DNA from 2 places in the Roseateles agri genome. Region 2 is predicted to be linked to the other one. Evidence: riboswitches for the same ligand, from Rfam matches in the RefSeq annotation. Region 2 holds a riboswitch; the other holds the start of a gene.
The links. Region 2 has a riboswitch for cobalamin ahead of cobO (cob(I)yrinic acid a,c-diamide adenosyltransferase). Riboswitches for the same ligand answer to the same signal wherever they lie in the genome.

Region 1 (7,453 bases), on a different contig from region 2:
ACTCGCCGGCGGCGTAGGGGCCGCTGGCCACCTCGTAGTAGACGCGCGCGCCCTTGGCTAAAGCCGGCAGGCTCTGCGCGGCGGCGCCGACACCGGCCTCGATGCGGTGCCAGACCCGCCCGGCATCGGGCACTGCCAGCAGGGTGCCCAGCTTGCCGAGCACGCGCTCGACGTCGCGGTAGGACTTGCTGTCCATCACGACGACGGCGAGCCCCAGCGACTGCAGCCGCTCGGCTACGCGCGAGGACGGCGCGACCAGCACGACGTCGGGCTTCAGCGCGACGATCATCTCGACGTTGGTGTCGTCCATGCCGCCGAGCTTGGGCAGCGCGTCCACCGAGGCCGGGAAGTTGGAATAGCGGTCGACGCCGACCAGCTTCGCGCAGGCACCCAGCTCGCAGACCGACTCGGTCAGCGAGGGCACCATGCTGACGATGCGCCGCGGCGGCGCGGACCACTGGCTGGTGCGGCCGAGGTCGTCCTTCAGCTCGTAGGCCTGGGCGCCGGCGGCGAGCGTCGTCAGCAGCAGGGAAAGAAGCAGTCTTTTCATGGTGTGGGGATGACGGTGCGGCTCCAGGGCTGGCCGGCCACCATCAGCGTGAGTGTCCTGCAACGGCTGGCCACGGCCTGGTTCAGCCGGCCCAGTTCGTCGACGAAGAAGCGCGCTTCGCGGCTCATCGGCGACACGCCCCAGCCGACCTCGTTGGAGATCATGATCAACGGCGAGGGCAGGTCCGGCATCAGGTCCAGCAGGGCCTGGCGCTCGCGCTGCCAGGCGTGCAGGTCGGACGGGCCTTCCAGCGGCATCAGCCAGTTGGTGAGCCACAAGGTCAGGCAATCGACCAGCAGCAGGCGGCCGGGCTGGGCCTCGGCGCGCAGCACCTCGGCCAGCGCCAGCGGCGCCTCGACGGTGCGGAAGGCGGCGGGGCGCATCGCGCGGTGATGCGCGATGCGCTCGGCCATCTCCTGGTCGCCGGCCTGCGCGGTGGCGATTACGCAGACCTCCTGGCCTGAGGCCAGGGCCAGCCGCTCGGCTTGCCCCGACTTGCCGCTGCGCTGGCCGCCGACGATCAGGTGATGGCCGATCCTCACAGCGTCGGCGTGTAGCGCAGGCCGATGAAGACCGTGCGCGGCGCCGAGGCGTAGCCGGTGGCGGTCGAGTAGGGCTTGTCGGCGGCGTTGTCGACGTTCAGCTGCAGGCTCAGGTCGCGACGGATCTTGTACGCGGCTTCCAGGTTCAGCAGCGCATAGCCGCCCAGGGCCTGCTTGTTGGCCGCATCGTTGTAGCGCTGGCCGGAGAACTGCACGTTGCCGCCGAAGGTCCAGTCGGCCAGGGTCGTGTCGGCGCGCAGGGTGCCGAAGGTCTTGGCGCGGCGCTGCAGGATCAGGCCGGTGGCCGTGTTCTTCGGCGCCTGCAGGTCCAGCGTGGCGCCGAGGTTCACGATGCCCAGCTTGGTGCCGGCGGCAAGGCTCAGGCCCTGCAGCCGCGCCTGCGCGACGTTCTGGTAGCAGCCGAAGGTGCTTTGGCAGGTGCCGGCCGCGCCGAAGACGATCAGGTCGTTGACGCGGTTGCGGTAGGCGGTGGCGGAGAACTCGTTGTCGCCGACGTTGTACTTCAGTCCGATCTCGACGTTATGGCCGCGTTCGGCATTCAGCGGCTGGACGCCGGGGAGGCTCAGGTCGGGGCCGTAGACGGTGCCGATCTGGTACAGCGTGGGCGCACGGAACGAGTTGCCGGCCGAGGCCACCACACGCAGGCCCGGCGCGAACTCGTAGCCGGCCATCAGGGTGCCGGTGTTGACGCCGCCGAACTGGCTGTCGTCGTCGCGGCGCGCAAAGGCCTGGACGTTCAGCGGGCCGGTGTGCAGCAGGTAGCCCAGCGCCAGCGCGTTCTCGTGCCGCTTGCCGACGCCGGCGGTGACGAGGCCGGTGTTGTCGAGCAGGTCTTCGCGCCGCTCCGCGAGGACGGTGACTTGCTGGCCGGCGGCGAGCATGTAGGAACCGTTCAGCGAGACGGTGCGCACGCGGGTGTCGGTGACGTAGGCGTCCGGCTTGGTCTCGTAGTGCTCCTTCGACTCGCCGACGCTCAGCTGCGTCTGCAGCGCGGGCAGCCATTGCGCCTTCCAGCTGAGGCCGGTGGCGCGGGTGTCCTGGATGCTGTGGTCGTCGGCATCGGGCGTGAAGGTGGAGTCGTCGTACTGGCCGTCGACATGGCTCTTCAGCGCGGTGAGTTCGACGCGGTGCTGTGCGTTCAGCTGTGCGCCCAGGCGCAGGCTGCCGCTGTGGCTGCGCCAACCGTCGCGGTCGGGCAGATAGGAGAAGGTGTTGGCCGGGGTCGTGGCGTTGAAGCCGTCGCTGCGTTCGCCGGCCAGCGAGACGGCGTAGTCGAACATGCCGTTGCCACCGCTGATGCTGGCGTCGGCGCGGCGCGTGCCGAGGTTGCCGGCGCCGATGCCGAGGTCCAGCTGTGTCTTACCGGCCACGCCCTTGCGGGTGAAGATCTGCACAACGCCGCCGACGGCGTCGGAGCCGTAGATGGCGCTGGCCGGGCCCTTGAGGATTTCGATGTGGTCGATCTGGCTCAGCGGGATGCCGTTCCAGCTGGCGCCGCCGGTCGATTGCGAGTCGACCCGCACGCCGTCGATCAGCACGACCGTGTGGCGCGTCTCGGCACCGCGGATGAACAGCGAGGTCGTCGATGCGGGCGTGCCGTTGCGCGTCATCTCGACGGCGCCGGTGTTGCGCAGCAGGTCGGCCACGCCGCCGAAGCCTTGGCTCTCGATCTGCTCGCGGGTGATGACGGTCAGGTCGGCGATCACCTCGCTGAGCTTCTGCGGCTCGCGGGTGGCGGTGACGACGACGGGATCGATCTGCTCGGCCGCGTGGACGGAGACGACGGACGAGGAAAGCGCGGCCAGGGCGGCCAGCGCAAGACGGGTGTTGCGATGAGTCATGGATAGGGTCGCGAGGGACCGATGGATACAAGCCCAGGCGTTCAGCTCACCCGCTGAGCGCCTGTCGTTCGATGCGTGCTGACAAGCGCGCCGCATCACCTTGTTGGCCGGTATCCGGGCTGGTGGAGGCGACCCTTGAGTCCTTCCCAGTGCAGCGAAGCACCAGTGGAGCGAGTACAAGAGTTGGAGCCGAAAGGAGGCTCCGTCCACTTACCGTTGCGGGGACAGCTCAGGTTGGGCGCGCCTCGGCGAGGTCCACCTTCCTGATTCCCGTTTAACTGCATCGGCCTTGGGGGCCGGCGCGAGCACCAACAGCGCGGGATTCTAGCCGGCGGTGACCTTCGGTTTGTGCGGGCGCTTGAGCTTGGGCCGCTTGGTGACCAGCGGCTGTGGTGCGCTGGCGGGCTGCACGGGCGCCGCGGCGGGGCTCATGCGGCCGGCAGCGGCGGTGCGGCGGCGTTGCTCGGCTTCCTGCTTCAGGCGGTCCTTCTGCAGCGCATCGGCCTGCTTCGCGTCACGGGCGGCGAGCTGGCGTGCGGCCTGCTCGTCGGCGGCGCTCGGCTGGTCGTAGGCGACCTGCTCGGCCGTGGCCTTCGGGTTGGCGGGACAGGGCGCGTCGCGCAGCTCGCGACCGTCCTTGCCGCAGCGGTACACAGTGGCGCTGCGGGATTCGGTCTGCGCGGCTGCGTCGAGGCTGAGCGTTAGGGCCGCTAGGGCAAGAGTCATCAGGACGAACGAGGGCGCAGACCGGTACTTCATGATTCGGCTTCCTTCGAGGCGGGGATGGCTTCGGGCTTGGGTTCCGGCTTCGGCGGCTTCGGGCGCGGCGGCTTGGCGTGGATCTTCGTCATCGCCTTGTCGAGCTGGCCGGACAGCATCTGCGGCACCGCGTCCATCGACTTCTGGATGCAGTCCTCGATCAGTTGCCGCTCGGCGATCGGCGGGCGGCGCAGCACGTAGCCGGAGACTTCGGCCTTGATGCCGGGGTGACCGATGCCCAGGCGCAGGCGCCAGAAGTTGGCGCTGCCGAGCTGGGCCTGCATGTCCTTCAGTCCGTTGTGGCCGCCGTTGCCGCCGCCCTGCTTGAACTTCATCTGGCCGGGCTCGATGTCGAGCTCGTCGTGGATCGCCAGGATCTCCTCCGGCGCGATCTTGAAGAAGCGCGCCAGCGCGGCGACCGACTTGCCGCTGAGGTTCATGTAGGTCATCGGCTGCAGCAGCCAGATCGGGCCGTCGGTGCCCGGCGCGTTGTTGACCCTCGCGACGAGGCCGAAGTAGCTGCTCTCGGGCCGGGGCTGCACGTTCAGGCCGCGGGCCAGCGCGTCGATCCACCAGAAGCCGGCGTTGTGGCGGGTCTGCTCGTATTCATGGCCCGGATTGCCGAGGCCGACAAAGAGTCGAATCATGGGGCGGGATTATCGGCGGGCGCCGGAAAGCAAAAGGCCCCGCAGAGCGGGGCCTTCGCAGCAGGAAGCTGGGGGGAAGAATTACTTCTTGCCCTTCTTCTTGCCCTTGCCGTCGTCGGCGGCCGGAGCGGCGGCGACGATGACTTCTTCAGCGACCGGCGGAACGGCCGTGGCGATGGCCGGGTTCGGCTTGCCGTGCACGATGGCCTTGACGCCGGCGGGCAGCTTCAGGTCATTGACGTGCAGCGAGTGACCCAGGGTCAGGCCGCTCAGGTCGACTTCGATGAACTCGGGCAGTTGCTGGGCCAAGCAGCTGATCAGCAGCTCGGTGATCACGTGGTTGACCGTGCACTTGTCGGTCTTGACGGCCGGCGATTCGGCTTCGCCGATGAAGTGCAGAGGGATCTTCTTGGTGATCTTCGTGGTGCTGTCCACGCGCTGGAAGTCGCAGTGCAGCACTTGCTGCTTGTACGGGTGCATCTGGAAGTCACGCAGCAGCACTTGCGACTTGGCGCCGTTCAGTTCCATCTCGAGGATGGTGCTGTGGAAGGCTTCCTTCTTCATGGCGTGGAACAGCGCGTTGTGATCCAGCTCGATCATGGTCGGCTCGCCGGCGCCGTAGACGATGCCCGGAACCTTGCCCGAGATACGCAGGCGGCGGCTCGCTCCGGTCCCCTGCAGCTTGCGCTCGAAAGCGGTGAATTGCATAGTTAACTCCAAAAGTTGCCGGCTCATCCCCATGACGGGCCGGTTTGCAGGGCCCGCGACCAGGCTCCTGCGTTTGTCGCGCTCAGGACAACGTCAGAAGTTGTTGTTCTGCTCGCTAAACAAAGAGGTGACCGATTCGCCGTCCGAGATGCGGCGGATCGTTTCGGCAAAGAGGAAGGCAACCGACAGCTGGCGGATCTTGCCGCAGGCCTTGGCCGCTTCGTTCAAGGGAATGGTGTTGCTGATGACGACTTCGTCGAGCGCCGACTTCGAGATGCGCTCGATCGCCGGGCCCGACAGGATCGGGTGGGTGCAATAGGCGAACACGCTTTTGGCGCCGCGGTCTTTCAGCACCTCGGCGGCCTTCACCAGCGTGCCGGCCGTGTCGATCATGTCGTCCATGATCACGCAGTTGCGGCCGTCGATCTCGCCGATCACGTGCATCACTTCGGAGACGTTGGCGGCCGGGCGGCGCTTGTCGATGATGGCCAGGTCGCAGCCGAGCTGCTTGGCCAGCGCGCGGGCACGCACAACGCCGCCGACGTCGGGGCTGACGACCACCAGGTTCGAGTAGTTGCGGGCCTTCAGGTCGGACAGCAGGACCGGGCTGGCGTAGATGTTGTCGACCGGAATGTCGAAGAAGCCCTGGATCTGATCGGCGTGCAGGTCCATCGTCAGCACGCGCTCGACGCCGACGGTTTCCAGCAGGTTGGCGACGACCTTGGCCGAGATCGGCACGCGCGTCGAACGCGGGCGGCGGTCCTGGCGGGCATAGCCGAAGTAGGGGATCACGGCGGTGATGCGGCGTGCGCTGGCGCGCTTCATCGCATCGACCATGATCAGCAGTTCCATCAGGTTTTCGTTCGTCGGCGCGCAAGTGGGCTGGACGATGAAGACGTCGCGGGCGCGCACGTTCTGCTGGATCTCGACGGTGACTTCACCATCGGAGAAACGACCGACGACGGCCTTGCCCAGCTCGAGACCGAGATGGGAAGCGATTTCCTGGGAGAGGACCGGGTTTGCGTTGCCGGTGAAGAGGACGGTATTGAGCAGCACGGGCCATCCTTTTGAGAGAGGACCCGAGGCCACTGCCCGCGTGTCCCGGTCTTACGAAACAGAGCCTGCGCGGCGGCAGGCTCTCAGAACGTTTGGCAGGGGAGGAAGGACTCGAACCCTCGCATGTCGGAATCAAAATCCGATGCCTTGACCAACTTGGCGACTCCCCTACACAGGACACAGCAGAGCTGCTGCACCCTATCAACTTGTCTCAGTCTCTTGCCCAGCCCTTCAAGGGGTGATGCTCCAGACTGCGGCACATCCTTCCAATCCATCCTGCAGGAAACTCGCCCTGCAACATTGTCGCCGTGGATTGATCGACTGTGCCTTTTTCAGTACTTTCTTCCTTGCTCGCAACGTTCGCAAACACCGCGCTACCTGATCCCGTCATCCGGCTGTTGCCGAACTTCGCTTCCAGTATCGCCAGCGCTTGAACCACTTCAGGGCTTGCTGCTTCTGCCGCTTTCTGCAGATCATTTCTGCCGAAGCCGCTTAGGAAGCGTTCTATTTCCCTCGTTTTGTTCTCGCTGCCGTTGTGTGCAGGAAAGCCCGCTACTATAGCCACGGAATCGGACCTTGCCAAGAGAGGCGAGGAAAAAATTTCCTTGGTGGCGATGCTGGCGGCCGGTTTGATCACGGCGAAACGCTGGGCCGGCAATTCGATCGGATGCAGGATTTCGCCGATGCCTTCGACAAACGCGTGCGTTCCGCCCAGGAAGAAAGGCACGTCAGCACCGAGACTCAAACCCAGTTCTTTTAATTTTTGTAAAGACAGGTTCAGACCCCACAGCCGGTTCAGCGCGAGCAGGGTGGAGGCCGCGTCGGACGAGCCGCCGCCCATGCCGGCGCCGGCGGGCAGGCGCTTCTCGATGTGGATGTCGGCACCCAAGGTGCAGCCGCTGGCGGCTTGCAGCGCGCGAGCGGCGCGCAGGCACAGGTCGTCCGGCGGCAGGCCGGCGCCTTCGCTGTCGTGGCGGGCCAGTTGACCGTCGGTGCGGCGCTCGAAGTGCAGCGTGTCCGCCCAGTCGATCAAGGCGAAGATCGATTGCAGCAGGTGATAGCCGTCGGGTCGCTTGCCGACGACGTGCAGGAACAGGTTGAGCTTGGCCGGGGCGGGGACGTCGTAGATCGCGTGCATGCAGTGCTTAGGTTTTATCGATGCGGGCCTTCAGCGTCACCGCCGGTTCCGCCTTCCGTGTGGCGACGATCAGGCCCTCGCCGAAGTGCGACAGGTCGATCTGCCAGCCGAGCTGCTCGAAGCCCGTGCCCTGCGCCGTGTGCGCCGCCTGCGACCAGGGCTTGCCCTGCAGCCAGTCGAACAGCGCGGCC
Region 2 (7,453 bases):
ACCTGCGTGCCGCTGTCGTCGAAGTAGTAGTCCTCGCTGTTGCGCCAGTGGCGCTTGGCCGTCAGGTAGTAGGTCTCGTTGTGCAGCTGCACGTCGTCGTTGACGCGGTACTCGACCTTGGCGCGCCACATATCGTCCTTGTAGCGGACCAGCGCGTTGCCGACGTTGAAGCTGGTGTCGATCAGGCGCTTGTCCACGCTGCCGTCGGGCAGCAGCGGCGTGCCGTAGTAGCGGGCATCGTTGTTGCGGCCGCCGTCCAGCGAGAGCGTGACGTTCAGGTCACGGCTCGGCCGCAGGCTCAGCGCCAGCGCGTAGTTCTGCCGCTCATAGGCGCTGTCGCGGCGCTCGCCGTCGCTCTTGCTCGCATCCACGTAGACCGAATAGGCCGCCACCTCGTTGATCGGCCCGCGCAGGCCGACGCCGCCCTGCACCGTGTTGAAGGAGCCGTAGCTGAGGAAGGCCTCACGCTCGGTGCGGTCGAACACCGGGCGCTTGGTCACGTAGTTGACGGCCGCGCCGATCGCGCCGTCGCCGTACAGCACCGAGGCCGGGCCCGAGAGCACGTCGACCGAGGCCAGCGGCCAGGTCGAGAACGGATAGGTCACCGTGCCGAAGGCGACGACCAGCCGCGTGCCGTCGATCATCTGCGCCACCGAGCTGTGGCCGGCGAAGCCGCGTGCGCTCAGCGAGCTGCCGCCGTTGCCGGGCTCGGGCGCCTGGCTGAGGCCGGGCAGTTGCACAGCCGCGTCTTGCGCGCGCGTGATGCTGCGCTCGGCGATGGCGTCGGCGTCCAGCGTGGCGATGCTCGCCGGCGTTTCCATCGGCGTCAGGCCCAGGCGTGAGCCGGTGGCCGAAGGCTGGTCCAGGCCCAGGCTACCCAGGCTCGTTGCGGTGACGGAGACGGTGGGCAGGGTGTTGTTGTTTTGCGCGCAGGCGGGCAGGCTCGCGCCCAGCGTGCCGATGGCCATGCCAAGGGCTGTCAGTTGGGTCTTCATGGGAACTCTCTATCGATCAGTCTTCGATGCCGCGTTGCGCGGGCACACCGGCCTTGAAGTGATGCTTGATCAGCGTCATCTCGGTGACCGTGTCGGCCAGGTCCACCAGCTCCTGCGGCGCACCACGGCCGGTCAGCACCACATGCACGTGGGCGGGGCGCTCGCGCAGGCAGGCCAGCACGGGCTCCAGCGGCACCCAGCCATAGCGCAGCGGGTACATGATCTCGTCCAGCACCACCATGAAGTGTTCGCCGGCGCGGATCGTGGCCTCGGCCTTGGTCCAGCCGGCCAGCGCCAGTTCGGCGGAGTGGTCCAGATCGCGGCTCTTCCAGCTGAAGCCATCGCCCAGGCCCTCGATCGGAATGCCCAGTTGCTCGAACAGCCGGTGCTCGCCGAAGCGGGCCGACGGCACCTTCATGAACTGGTAGACCTTGACCTTCTTGCCGCGGCCGTGCGCGCGCAGCGCCAGGCCGAAGGCGGCCGTGCTCTTGCCCTTGCCGGTACCGGTGTGCACGATGACCAGGCCACGGCGTTCGCCCTGCGGCTTCGGGGTATCGCGCAGGACCGGCGGAGTTTCGATTTCCATCGGAGAGTCTCTTCTGCAGAGGCCGGCTGCCGAGAACGACCGACCAGCCTCCATGCCCTCACCGTCTTCCCCGACGGCCTGTGGGCGTACGTGCCGCGCGCGAACGCGCGGCGCCTCGTTGGCCGGTATCCGGGCTGGTGGACAGACTTGCCAAAGCCTTCCCAGGCGCGTGTTCAGAACGCCCAGTGGCTGTGTGATGGAAAGTTGAATCCGCGAGGATTCGTCCACTTACCGTTGCGGGGGCAGCTCAGGTTGGGACCTCGCCAGCGATGCGGCCCGGTCCTCCCTGATTCCCGTTGAACTGCGGCGCGTGAACCACGCCGCGAGCACCAACGGGGCGGATTCTACGGTGCGAAAGACTCCCGGCCGCGTCAGGCCTGCCGCGCCCTGCTCCGCGAGCGCCGGGCCGCACCGCCGACGAGCGCGAAGCCCGTCAACATCAGCACAAAGGTGGCCGGCTCCGGCACGGCCGCGATGCTGAAGTGATAGAGCGCCACGCCGCTGACCCCGTCGACGGCCTCGCGGTTGAGCACATTGAGCGTGACGTTGCCGCTGGCGTCCTGCGCGAACGAAAGGCCCTCGATCTCCTGCGGCGCGCCAAGGTTGATGCTGAACAAGTCTTCGACCGCACCCGTCTTCACGTTGGTGCGATAGATCTCCTTCTCGGCGCCGTCCGACGACATGTACATCCAGTCGCCGAACAGCTTGCCGCCCTGCACCTGATCGAGGTTGTGCGAGAGCGGCACGTATTCCTTGAAGCTCCAGTCGGCCAGGTTGTAGACGCTCAACTGCGTTGCGTTGTCGTACGCCATGCCGTAGCCCAGGCCGGCAGCCGCATCCACGGCGACCCAGCTGGCAATGTCCTGCACGCCGCCGGGCGCGGTCAGCGCGTAGGACTGGCCGGTATAGGTCAAGGTGGTCGCGTCATACAGCGCGATGACCGGCGTGTTGTACTTGCCGCCGCCTGGCTGGTCGGCGGTCGAAGAGTCGAGTGCGATGTACAGCGTGTTGCCTGCGACGTCCAGGTCACCGATGTGGTTCAAGCCCTTCGGCGCCGCTGCAGACGGGTTGAACAGCTCGGCCGGAATCGCCGGATTGACGTTCTGGACGCGGTTGAACGCGGCGTCCGTGCGCTCCAGGCCGTTGCTCGAGGAAAAGATCCACGACGACCCGGTCCAGACCAGGCCCTGGCCCTTGGCGCTGGCGGCCGAGCCGGTGAAACGGTCCACACCGGTCTGCACCCAGGTCTCGGCGAGCGCGTTACCCGCCATCACGGCGATAGCGGCGACGCAGAGCGCCTTGGACAGGTGGGGTTTGAAAACTGCTTTTGCGTTCATGGGAGTCTCTTGGGGAGTGATGCAGGCGGGATGCCTGCGCCTGAAACTACCGGCGGGAAGCGTCAGGTCCATGACGCACCGCATCCATCCGGCGCATGCGTCCGCGCCGGATGGACAACCCCCCAAGCGAATCTGCGGCGGCCTTAGAGTTCCCGACCGGCCGCCCCAGCTGCAGCAGCCGCGGCCCGCAGCTTGTCCTTCTTGCTCGGTCGCTTGCCCTTCACGCCGCCGGTGGCCAGCGCCTCGCTGGCGACTTCCTTCGGCTCGAAGCCGGCCACCTGCTCGCGCGGCACGCGCTGGCCCTGGCGCTTCTCGATCAGGCGAAAGTGGGCTTCGGCGTCGGCCGGGACGAAGCTCACCGCGACGCCGGTGGCGCCAGCGCGGCCGGTTCGGCCGATGCGGTGCGTGTAGTCGGCAGCGGCGCGCGGCAGGTCGTAGTTGACGACGGCTGGCAGCTCGGGAATGTCCAGGCCGCGGGCCGCGAGGTCGGTCGCCACCAGCACGGCCACCTCGCCGCTCTTCAGCGCGGCCAGCACCTTGGTGCGGGCGCCCTGGCTCAGCTCGCCGTGCAACGACGCGGCCTTGATGCCCTTGGCCCACAGCTTGTCAGCAACGTGTTCGGTGGCGTACTTGGTGGCGACGAAGACCAGCGCGCGGGTCCAGCCCTCGGTCTCCAGCAGGTGGCGCAGCAGCGGCGTGCGGTCGGCCGTGTCCACATGGATCGCGCGCTGCTGGATCGCGTCGGTGCGCACCGGCTCCGGCGCGATCTCGATGCGCTCGGGCTCGTGCAGCAGGCCATCGGCCAAGCTGCGCACGGCCGGCGCGAAGGTGGCCGAGAAGAACAGGTTCTGGCGCCGCGCCGGCAGCAGCGCGAGGATGCGCTGCAGTTCCTCGCTGAAGCCGAGGTCGAGCAGGCGGTCGGCCTCGTCGAGCACCAGCATCTGCACGCCGTCCAGGCGCAGCGCGTTATGGTCCACCAGGTCGAGGAAGCGGCCCGGCGTCGCGACGACGATGTCGCAGCCGCCGCGCAGACCCATCAGCTGCGGGTTGATCGACACGCCGCCGAAGGCGACGGCAATCTTCAGGCGCTGCGGCAACGAACGCGCCAGCTCACGCAGCACCTCGCCGGTCTGCACCGCCAGTTCGCGCGTCGGCGCCAGCACGATGGCAGTCAGCTGCCGCAGGCCCTGGCGCTCGATCACCCGCTGCAGCAGCGGCAGCGCGAAGGCGGCCGTCTTGCCCGAGCCTGTCTGGGCCAGACCGAGCACGTCGGCGCCGCGCAGGATCGCCGGGATGGCGGCCTCCTGGATCGACGTGGGGGCGTGATAGCCCTGCTGCTCGCGCACGGCGCGCACGAGTGCGGGCGCAAGGCCCAGCGTGTGGAATGACATCGTTGCTTTCAGAAAAGATCGGTCTGCTCGCCGGCCATCTGGCCGGCGGCGCGGGCTTCGATGCCCAGCAGCTTCAGCTTGGTCGTTATGCCGCCGTGTGCGGAGAAACCGGTGCCGACGCCACCACTGCCCATCACGCGGTGGCAGGGCACGATCGGTGCAAACGGATTGTGGCCCTCGGCCTGACCCACCGCGCGCGCCGCGCCGGGCTGGCCCAGGCGCGCGGCGACCTCGCCGTAGGTGAGCGTCTGGCCGACCGGGATGCGGCGCGTCAACGCGAGGACCTGGCGATTGAACTCGGGCACGCCGCTGTCGTCCAGCTCGACGGCAAGCAGCTCGTCGATGTCGTTGGTCTCGCCGGCCAGCAGGCGGCGCACGGCGATCATCGCGCGCAGCACGCTGGGCGGCGGCGCGGCCGATTCGCGGGCCATTGGGAAGCGGCCACGCATGCGGTCGCGCGTCTCGCCGGGCGTGGCTTCAGGCAGCTGCGAGCCCACGATCACGCCGCGCGCGTCCCAGGCGATGCCGCAGGCGCCCAGCGGCGTGTCATAGCAGTGGAATTCGATGGTGGCGCTCAAGCTTGCTTCAGGCCACCAGCTCGCGTGACGGCTCGGCCGCCACGCGCTCGACCTGCTCCAGCCGCGCCTTCGTCGCCAGCGCGGCCACCGCCGCGGGCGCCAGCGTCTTCAGCCTGTGGTCCGACCACACCTGCCGCCAGCGCCGCGCACCGGGCTGGCCGTTCCACAGGCCCAGCGAATGGCGCACCGCCTGCGGCCAGCGCTCGCCCTGGCGCTCCAGGTAAGCCACCCAGGCGGCTTCGACCTGCTCACGACTGAGGGCGGGACCGGCAGTGCCGAAGAAGCGTTCGTCCCAGCCGGTCATCTGCCAGGGCTCGTGATAGGCCTGGCGGCCGACCATCACGCCATCGACGTGCTGCAGCTGCTCGGCAATCTCATCGTCGCCCTTGACGCCGCCGTTCAGCACGATCGTCAGCGCCGGGAACTCCTGCTTGAGCCGGTGCACAAGTTCGTAGCGCAGCGGCGGGATCTCGCGGTTCTCCTTCGGCGACAGGCCCTGCAGCCAGGCATTGCGAGCATGGACGATGAAGACCTCGCAGCCGGCCTCCGCGATCTGGCCCACGAAGTCACGCACGAAGTCGTAGCTCTCGATGCGGTCGATGCCGATGCGGTGCTTGACCGTCACCGGAATCGAACAGGCATCGCGCATCGCCTTCACGCCGTCAGCCACCAGGGCCGGCTCGGCCATCAGGCAGGCGCCGAACGCGCCCTTCTGCACCCGCTCGCTGGGGCAGCCGCAGTTCAGGTTGACCTCGTCGTATCCCCACTGCTCTGCCAGCTTCGCGCAGGCCGCCAGATCGGCCGGCTCCGAGCCGCCCAGCTGAAGCGCAACCGGATGCTCCTCGTCGTTGAAATCCAGATGCCGCGGCTTGTCGCCATGCAGCAGCGCGCCGGTCGTCACCATCTCGGTGTAGAGCAAGGTGTGGCGGGTCAGCAGGCGGTGGAAGTAGCGGCAGTGGCGGTCGGTCCAGTCGAGCATGGGCGCGACGCTGAGCCTCCACGGACTGGCGGTGCTTGGGTTCGACAGGGAGGACAACGGATCGGACATTTCACATTCGCGCGCTTCGCATCGCAGTGGCGCGCGCACTTTTCCCGGGCAAGATCAAGGGTAGGCATTATCCCAGCCCTCGCGCCAACAGGCTCTAGACTGCCGGACATGTCCGAGCCGCAGTCCACCCTTTTCCCTGACGACCTCGCCGCCATGCGCCACGCGCTCGCGCTGGCGGAACAGGCCATCGGCTTGACCGATCCCAACCCGCGCGTCGGCTGCGTGATCGTGGCGCCCGATGGCCGCTTGCTCGGTGCCGGCCACACGCAGCCGGCTGGGCAGGCGCATGCAGAGGTGATGGCACTGCGCGATGCGGCGGCCCGCGGGACCGACGTCCGTGGCGCCACCGCCTACGTGACGCTGGAGCCCTGCTCCCACCACGGCCGCACGCCACCTTGCTGCGACGCGTTGATTGCAGCGGGCCTGGGGCGCGTCGTCGCGGCCGTCGGCGATCCGAACCCGCAGGTGGCCGGCCAGGGCATGGCGCGCCTGGCTGCCGCCGGCATCGCGACCGAGATGGGCCTGCTGGCCGAGGAGTCGCGCGAGCTGAACATCGGCTTCTTCTCGCGGATGCAGCGCGCGCGGCCCTTCGTGCGGATGAAGGTTGCCGCCTCGCTGGATGGCCGCACGGCCCTGGACAACGGCGTCAGCCAATGGATCACCGGCCCGGCCGCGCGGGCCGATGGACACGCCTGGCGCAAACGCGCCGGCGCCGTGCTGACCGGCATCGGCACCGTGCGCGAGGACGACCCGCGGCTGGATGTGCGCCTGGTGGAGACCGCGCGGCAGCCGCTGCGCGTCGTCATCGATTCGCGACTGGAGATCGATGCCGCGGCCAAGATCCTCGCGCCGCCCGGCGAGGTGCTGCTCTACGCCGCCGTGGACCGCGCGGCGCGCCCCGATCTGCACAACGAGATCGTCACCCTGCCCAACGCCAGCGGCAAGGTCGACCTGCTGCCGGTGCTGGAGGACCTGGGCCGGCGGGGCATCAACGAACTGCACGTCGAAGCCGGCCACAAGCTCAACGGTTCGCTGCTGCGCGAGGGCCTGGTCGACGAGTTGCTGGTCTACCTCGCGCCCAAGCTGATCGGCGATGGCCGCGGCATGGCGGCGCTCGGGCCGTTCACGACACTGGCCGACGCGATCGACGACTGGCAATTCGTCGACTGCACGCCCGTCGGCACCGACTTGCGGCTGAGGGCTCGCAAGATCTAAGGGTTTGCGCGGGCCACTTACAATCCCGCCCCATGCCCATATCACCCGTTTCCGAGCTGGTCGCCGAACTGGCGGCCGGCCGCATGATCATTCTGGTCGACGAGGAAGACCGCGAGAACGAAGGTGACCTCGTCATCGCCGCCGATCACGTCACCCCCGAAGCGATCAACTTCATGGCCAAGTACGGCCGTGGCCTGATCTGCCTGACAATGACCAACGAGCGCTGCGATCGCCTGCAGCTGCCGCCGATGGCCACCCGCAACGGCACCAAGCACGGCACGGCCTTCACCGTCTCGATCGAGG

Region 1: it holds a riboswitch for cobalamin, as region 2 does, so the genes downstream of both, SNE35_RS25615 (TonB-dependent receptor plug domain-containing protein) here and cobO (cob(I)yrinic acid a,c-diamide adenosyltransferase) in region 2, are expected to answer to the same signal.

The regions. Positions count from the first base shown of each region.
Region 1 is NZ_JAXCLA010000009.1:113,380-120,832, forward strand. Features, by position in the region: gene SNE35_RS25605 (ABC transporter substrate-binding protein) at 1-550, opposite strand, end outside; gene cobU (bifunctional adenosylcobinamide kinase/adenosylcobinamide-phosphate guanylyltransferase) at 547-1,092, opposite strand; gene SNE35_RS25615 (TonB-dependent receptor plug domain-containing protein) at 1,089-2,954, opposite strand; cobalamin riboswitch at 3,043-3,282, opposite strand; gene SNE35_RS25620 (hypothetical protein) at 3,279-3,713, opposite strand; gene pth (aminoacyl-tRNA hydrolase) at 3,710-4,360, opposite strand; gene SNE35_RS25630 (50S ribosomal protein L25/general stress protein Ctc) at 4,442-5,068, opposite strand; gene SNE35_RS25635 (ribose-phosphate pyrophosphokinase) at 5,162-6,124, opposite strand; tRNA gene SNE35_RS25640 (tRNA-Gln) at 6,218-6,294, opposite strand; gene ispE (4-(cytidine 5'-diphospho)-2-C-methyl-D-erythritol kinase) at 6,336-7,262, opposite strand; gene SNE35_RS25650 (outer membrane lipoprotein LolB) at 7,270-7,453, opposite strand, start outside.
Region 2 is NZ_JAXCLA010000004.1:384,335-391,787, forward strand. Features, by position in the region: gene SNE35_RS13725 (TonB-dependent receptor) at 1-995, opposite strand, end outside; gene cobO (cob(I)yrinic acid a,c-diamide adenosyltransferase) at 1,012-1,581, opposite strand; cobalamin riboswitch at 1,685-1,930, opposite strand; gene SNE35_RS13735 (PEPxxWA-CTERM sorting domain-containing protein) at 1,953-2,918, opposite strand; gene SNE35_RS13740 (DEAD/DEAH box helicase) at 3,062-4,309, opposite strand; gene SNE35_RS13745 (methylated-DNA--[protein]-cysteine S-methyltransferase) at 4,318-4,887, opposite strand; gene dusA (tRNA dihydrouridine(20/20a) synthase DusA) at 4,895-5,866, opposite strand; gene ribD (bifunctional diaminohydroxyphosphoribosylaminopyrimidine deaminase/5-amino-6-(5-phosphoribosylamino)uracil reductase RibD) at 6,044-7,150, shown strand; gene ribBA (bifunctional 3,4-dihydroxy-2-butanone-4-phosphate synthase/GTP cyclohydrolase II) at 7,183-7,453, shown strand, end outside.